Regions from separate parts of the Streptococcus sp. FDAARGOS_192 genome, predicted to be linked through region 2. Evidence: predicted binding sites of a transcription regulator. Region 2 holds the regulator's gene; the other holds the start of a gene.

Region 1 (3,669 bases), 490 kb from region 2:
TCTACTACCTCGTTATTGATAGCTACAAACTCATCAGCCAATTCTGCCAAATCAGAATTACCTTCCGCAAAGAAACTTGCAGGGTTTGATGGGTCAAAGAGTTCCCAGAGACAGTCATCAAATTGAACGATTTTTCCACCTACTGCCTTGTATTCTTTCAAGAATTCTTTATAGGCATTAATCAAACCTTTTTTAAGGTCTTCATTTGTTTCATAGACTTGACCTGGACCAGCCAAACGGTCAAAGATAGCAAGTTCAGTGTAGGCATGGGCAGGACCCCAGATAGTTTGTTTGGTATCTTCATCACCAGCCTCAGCCTTAACCAATTTATAGATATCTAGGTAATGGTGGTTTTTACCTGAGAGCGGCTCAGTGATGCGAATACCGATATCTTTACGTGTTTCATATTGACCACCATCATGGTCTTTAAAAGTGTAGCCATGCTCAGCAATGTAGCGTTCAATTCCTTTAAATCCCCAGACAAAGTCTAAATGCCACATAGAACGTCCAAACTCACCATCAGTAAGGATGTCAATACCGTTAGCTTTTTGGTCAGCCACAATTTGCTTAATATCTGCAGTTTCGGTTTCTTGATAACCAGGGAGGGCATCGTAGAAAGGATACTGGATGTCGTCACGGTGCTCGATTTCGTCCTTGTATTTACGGAGATCCGCAGGACGAAGGAGAGAACCAACTAATTGAAATTTAGATTTTGTCATAAGATTCACCTCAAAAAAGATTTTATGTCTATCATACTTTTTATTTATTTCAATTGAAAATAGTTATTTTCTTTCTGAGGGTATAGTTTAAGACTATATAAGGTTTTGGTCTGCAAAATGATACTTCCTATGGTAAAATGAAAAGAAAACAATGAAGGTTGGGAACATGCAAAAAACATTTTTTATTATTAAACCAGATGCTGTAAAACGACACTTGATGGGACAAGTGATTGATCGTATTGAGCGTCGTGGCTTCATTATTGAACGAATGGAAATGCTGACACTTGACGAAGAACGTCTTAAAGAACATTATGCTCAATTGGTTGATAAACCTTTTTTCCCTAGCATTGCAGAATTTATGATGAGTGGTCCATCCGTTATTGGTATTATTTCTGGTCCAGGTGTTATCAAGTCATGGCGTGATATGATGGGAGCAACCAATCCAGGCGATGCTGCTCCTGGAACGATTCGTGGAGACTTTGCAACCGCACCAGATGGTGACATGATTCCAAATATCGTTCATGGCTCTGATTCAGAAGAATCTGCGGCTCGAGAAATTAAGATTTGGTTTGGTGAGTAGGATGGATTTAGCACAAATTCAGTCAGACCTAGCCAAGGGTGGACTGTTAATTGATGTCAGGAGTCCAGAAGAGTATGCAGAAGGACATGTTAAGGATGCCCTCTTAATACCTCATACCCAGTTTTTCTCTGCTGACATTCCAGCTGAAAAAGACGCTTTCATTTACCTCTATTGTAAAATGGGGCCTCGTGCAGAATTTGCTGCATCGGTCCTTAAAGAGAGAGGCTATACTAAGGTGACTAATCTAGGTGGTTTGGACGATATGGAAGCAATAGGTTTTGAATTTGAAGAATAATAGAAATAAGGTCACCTCAAGGTGGTCTTATTTGTTTTCAGAAAAGTTTGATAATTACTTGACAACGTTTTCATAAAGGGGTAGAATTTTAATTGAGTTAAGACAAAGCCTATGAAAAATGACTTTGCCAGAACTTGACTAACTTAGCGTATTCCAATTGAGATAAGGCTTCTTATTAAGCTAGTGACTCTAATTGGTAGAGGAGGATTTCGTATGTCAAAAGTTGCTATTGTTACAGGTGCAGGTCAAGGTATTGGTTTTGCGATTGCAAAACGTTTGGTTGAAGATGGTTTTAAAGTCGGAGTATTGGACTACAACGCTGAAACTGCAGAAAAAGCGGTTGCTGAATTGTCAGCAGATAAAGCATTTGCAGTTGTAGCTGATGTATCTAAACAAGCTGAAGTAGCAGCTGCTTTCCAAAAAGTTGTTGATCACTTTGGCGATTTGAATGTTGTTGTTAATAATGCCGGTGTGGCTCCAACAACACCTCTTGATACAATTACTGAAGAACAGTTCCAACGTACATTTAACATCAATGTCGGTGGTGTTATTTGGGGTGCTCAAGCTGCACAAGCACAATTTAAAGCACTCGGTCATGGTGGTAAAATCATCAATGCAACATCTCAGGCTGGTGTCGTTGGTAACCCTAACTTGACTGTATATGGTGGTACTAAATTCGCAGTGCGTGGTATTACTCAAACTTTGGCGCGTGATTTGGCTGATTCAGGCATCACTGTCAATGCTTATGCACCAGGTATCGTTAAGACTCCAATGATGTTTGACATTGCCCACGAAGTTGGTAAAAATGCTGGTAAAGATGATGAATGGGGTATGCAAACTTTTGCTAAAGATATTACCCTCAAACGTTTGTCTGAACCTGAAGACGTAGCAGCAGCAGTTAGCTTCCTTGCTGGACCTGACTCAAACTACATCACAGGTCAAACTATCATCGTTGATGGTGGTATGCAATTCCATTAAGATTGAAAGGGAGAGCGAAAGGCTCTCTTTTTTGCTTGATAAAACATAATATTTCTGATAATATAATCGTAATTAATTATGATTTGAGAGGAGCCTTCCTATGTCAGACATTTTACACTATATTGTTGAGCATCCATTTTATTGCCTTATTCTATTAGGAGTTGTTGTACTAGCCTGTGGTTTAGGTCCATTTTCAAGTAGTTCAACAGAAAACAAGCGTTCAGCAATTATTAATAAGCACTACAACGATACTTTTAAGAAATAATAAGGACTAAATGCAGTCAGAAAGCAGATATTAGAGATAGGCAAAAGCCTGTCTTTTTTGTATAATAGAAGGTAACGATTAGTTTTTTTATAATCACAAGTAAGAACTAGGAAAGATAAAAATGCCAAATATTGAAGAATTAAAACAACGACAGGAGAAGATTCGTAACTTCTCTATTATTGCCCATATTGACCATGGGAAATCAACGCTTGCTGACCGTATCTTGGAAAAGACTGAAACAGTGTCAAGTCGTGAGATGCAGGCGCAACTCCTTGATAGCATGGACCTTGAGCGTGAACGTGGAATCACTATTAAACTAAATGCCATTGAGCTTAACTATACTGCTAAAGATGGCGAAACATACATTTTCCACCTTATCGACACACCGGGACACGTGGACTTTACTTATGAGGTGTCACGTTCTCTTGCTGCCTGTGAGGGTGCCATCTTGGTGGTGGATGCAGCTCAAGGAATTGAAGCACAAACACTTGCCAATGTTTACTTGGCACTAGATAATGACTTGGAAATCTTACCAGTTATCAATAAAATTGACCTTCCAGCTGCAGATCCTGAGCGTGTGCGTACAGAGGTTGAAGATGTTATCGGACTAGATGCTTCTGAGGCTGTGCTTGCGTCAGCTAAGGCTGGTATTGGTATTGAAGAGATTCTCGAACAAATCGTTGAGAAAGTTCCTGCACCTCAAGGTGATGTTGAAGCGCCTCTCCAAGCCCTTATCTTTGACTCTGTTTACGATGCTTACCGTGGGGTTATCCTCCAAGTGCGTGTGGTTAACGGAATGGTTAAACCAGGCGATAAGATTCAAATGATGTCT
Region 2 (3,669 bases):
GAAGCTGCTAAAATCCTTGAACGTGGTGGCGTTAAAGACATCTATGCAGTAGCTAGTCACGGTCTCTTTGCAGGAGGTGCTGCTGAAGTCCTCAACGCTGCCCCAATTAAAGAAATCTTGGTGACAGATTCAGTTGCAACTAAAGAAAAAGTTCCTACAAACGTTAAATACATTTCAGCAAGTAAGCTAATCGCTAACGCTACTACTCGTATTTTCGAACGTCAACCACTTAGCCCACTCTTTGCTTACACTGCAAACGAGGACTAAGCTATGGTTTATTTGGACAATGCGGCAACAACTCCTTTAAATACTGCTGCTATTTCAGCTATGACACATGTCATGACTGAAACCTTTGGGAATCCATCCAGCCTCCATGCTTACGGTCGACAGGCTTCTAAGGAACTTCGTGAAGCCCGTGAAGAAATGGCCAAACACTTTGGAGTCCCTGCTCGTAAGCTTATTTTCACTTCTGGTGGGACTGAAGGAAACAATACAGCTATCAAAGGTTACGCCCTAGCCAATCAATCTAAAGGTAAGCACCTGATTACAACTGCTATTGAACACCACTCTGTCCTTCACACCATGGCCTACTTGGAAGAGCGTTTTGGTTTTGAAGTAACCTATATTCAACCAGAAAATCAAGTCATTACTGCCCAACAAATCGCTGATGCCTTACGTGACGATACCATTCTGGTTTCTGTTATGTATGCCAATAATGAGACTGGCCAATTACTTCCTATTAAGGAAATTGGTGACTTGCTTGCCAATCACCAAGCTGCCTTCCACGTCGATGCCGTTCAGGTAGCAGGAAAGCTTTCTATTCACCCAGAGGAACTTGGAGCCGATTTTCTCTCTATTAGTGCCCATAAATTCCACGGACCTAAAGGTGTCGGCTTGCTCTATCATAACGATTTGCATTTTGACAACCTACTCCACGGTGGTGAGCAAGAAGAAAAACGCCGTGCCAGTACTGAAAACCTGGTCGGGATTGCAGGTATGACCGCAGCTTACAAACAAGCTAGCGACCACTACCAAGACAATTACCAGCATGTTGAAACGATTCGTCAGGCCTTTCTAGATTCCCTTACCATTCCTTATGAAATCAATGGTGGAGGACCTAGCCTACCTCACGTCATCAACATCAGTTTTCCTGATAAGGAAAACGGCCCTCTCTTAACCTTGTTAGACCTAGCAGGCTTTGCTGTCTCAACAGGTTCTGCTTGTACTGCTGGAACTGTTGATCCAAGTCATGTCATCCAGGCCCTCTATGGCAAGGATTCTGACAAGCTAAAAACAGCCATTCGCATTAGTTTATCAGAGGAAAATACCGCTGAAGAACTCCAGGCCCTAGCAGAAAAACTTAATCAAATCATAGGAGACTAACATGGCATTTGAAAAAAGCATTCATTTGACTGACTGTAAGTACCGTTACACCATCAGTCCTAATGTCAAAAAATTCACTCTACGTGATACGACTTTTGTGCAAAATAAAATCGGAAACTACGAGTTGCACCGCCTTCTCGAAAAAGTGCCTAACTCAGGCGAAGGTTTCCCACTCAAAATCACTATTAACAAAGACTTGACAGGCTTCAAATTGTCTATCACAGACAAATCTGGCCTTCGTAACGTTAATATCTTTAAAAATGAAGATCACCACATCTTGCAAGAGAAATTCTACTTCTTGATGCAGAGTTTGGTTGATCGTAACGTTTTCGAGCAAGAAGAAGTCTAAATTTTTTCTTACTACATAGAAATAGCCTATCCATGTGATAGGTTTTTAATATCGCCTCATCTACACTATTTTGTTGCAATCTTCACAAACTTTTCTTAAAATATAAGAGAATCATACTAATTAAAGAAAGGAAAGCGATCAATGACATTTGAGAAAAACATCCCAAACGCCACTGCCAAACGTCTCTCTCTCTACTATCGTATTTTCAAACGATTCCATCGTGAAAATATCGACAAAGCAAGCTCTAAACAAATTGCTGAAGCGATTGGGATTGACCCTGCTACTGTTCGTCGTGACTTCTCCTATTTTGGTGAACTAGGTCGCCGTGGTTTTGGTTATGACGTAAACAAGCTGATGACATTTTTCGCTGAACTCCTAAATGACAATGCGACTACCAAGGTACTCCTCGTAGGTGTTGGTAATGTCGGGCGTGCCCTCCTCCACTACCGTTTTCAAGAGCGTAACCGCATGCAGCTGGTCATGGCTTTTGATACAGACGATAATGAATTGGTTGGAACTCAAACTGAGGACAAGATTCCTATCTATGGGATTTCCCAGATTAAGGACAAGATTGCCCAAGAAGATATCAAAACAGCCATCCTGACAGTGCCATCAGTTAAGGCCCAGGAGGTGGCTGATCTTTTGGTTGATGCTGGAATTGAAGGCATTCTCTGCTTCTCTCCGGTCAACCTCAATCTTCCACGCCATGTGGTGGTTCAATATGTAGACTTGACTAGCGAACTACAAACCCTACTCTATTTCATGAAAGAAGAAGAAAAATCGAGGAGAAACAATGACTAAACCAATTATCGGAATCACTGCCAATGTAAGGCCTAATCCAGCCCATGAAGACATCAACTGGTCCTATGCCCCATCTGGCTTTGTAGAAGGAGTTCAAAGAGCCGGTGGCCTAGCAATCCTACTACCAGTATCCGATCCTTCGGAAGCCAAGACCTACATCTCCATGATTGATAAGCTTATCCTGATCGGTGGGCAAAACGTTGACCCTAAATTCTACAACGAAGAGAACCATGCCAGTGAAGATGACTTCTTCCTCGAACGAGATATCTTTGAAATGGCACTCATCGAGGAAGCCACTAAGCAGAAGAAACCCATCTTTTCAATCTGTCGCGGTACCCAACTCATGAATGTCGCACTAGGTGGTAGCCTCCATCAAGATATTGAGCATCACTGGCAGGACAAGCCATCTGATTACCTCTACCATGAGATGATTGTTGATGAGAACAGTAAGTTGGCAGAAATCTACGGAAGTGAAACCTCTATCAACTCCTTCCACCATCAAAGTATCAAACACTTGGCCTCTGACCTTCGTGTCATTGCGCGTGATCCTGAGGACAACACAGTCGAAGCTGTTGAGTCAAATAGTCCAGACCTTCGCTTTCTTGGTGTACAGTGGCACCCAGAGCTTCTCCTAGACAAACGTGAAGAAGACCTCAAACTCTTTGAATACGTCGTTAACGAACTTTAAAAGCAACTGAGACTGCACTCAGTTGCTTTTTCTTGTCTTTATTCCATCGGCTCAATCTAAAGCTCAAAATCCTCCCTCTCCTCACGAAAGGAATAATAGGTCGATTTGCCAACAATCAGATGATCAAGCAGACAAATCCCTAAGTCATCACAGGACCGCTTAATCTTTTGAGTAAAATCAATATCATTACGACTAGGATAGGCTTCCCCCGAAGGATGATTGTGAACCACAATCAAAGACGTTGCCATCAGATGACAGGCATAATGTAAAATCTCACGTGGCTCAGCAATCGAACGACGGACCCCACCAATAAAAACCGTCTTTTGCTGAATAATACGGTTCTGCGTATCCAAATAGATAGCCACCAGATGCTCCTGAGGCTTGTCCCCAATATCCAACATCATACGACGAGCCACCTGCTGACTGGACATAATCTGCTCAGAACGAG

The links. Region 2 encodes Rex, which represses fermentation and respiration genes when NADH is low (regulators of the CRP and FNR family bind a similar motif). Its sites were predicted from a motif close to TTGTGAANTANTTCACAA; they were not measured.
Region 1: A6J31_RS04675 ((S)-acetoin forming diacetyl reductase) is a predicted target of Rex. The motif match lies at 1,642-1,659, and genes of this name have one in related genera.

Annotation. Positions count from the first base shown of each region.
Region 1 is NZ_CP020431.2:764,031-767,699, reverse strand. Features, by position in the region: gene A6J31_RS04690 (cobalamin-independent methionine synthase II family protein) at 1-719, opposite strand, end outside; gene ndk (nucleoside-diphosphate kinase) at 886-1,299, shown strand; gene A6J31_RS04680 (rhodanese-like domain-containing protein) at 1,301-1,594, shown strand; gene A6J31_RS04675 ((S)-acetoin forming diacetyl reductase) at 1,808-2,572, shown strand; gene A6J31_RS11505 (hypothetical protein) at 2,673-2,837, shown strand; gene lepA (translation elongation factor 4) at 2,959-3,669, shown strand, end outside.
Region 2 is NZ_CP020431.2:1,251,282-1,254,950, forward strand. Features, by position in the region: gene A6J31_RS06445 (ribose-phosphate diphosphokinase) at 1-267, shown strand, start outside; gene A6J31_RS06450 (cysteine desulfurase family protein) at 271-1,383, shown strand; gene A6J31_RS06455 (DUF1831 domain-containing protein) at 1,385-1,732, shown strand; gene A6J31_RS06460 (redox-sensing transcriptional repressor Rex) at 1,874-2,533, shown strand; gene A6J31_RS06465 (gamma-glutamyl-gamma-aminobutyrate hydrolase family protein) at 2,526-3,221, shown strand; gene radC (RadC family protein) at 3,278-3,669, opposite strand, start outside.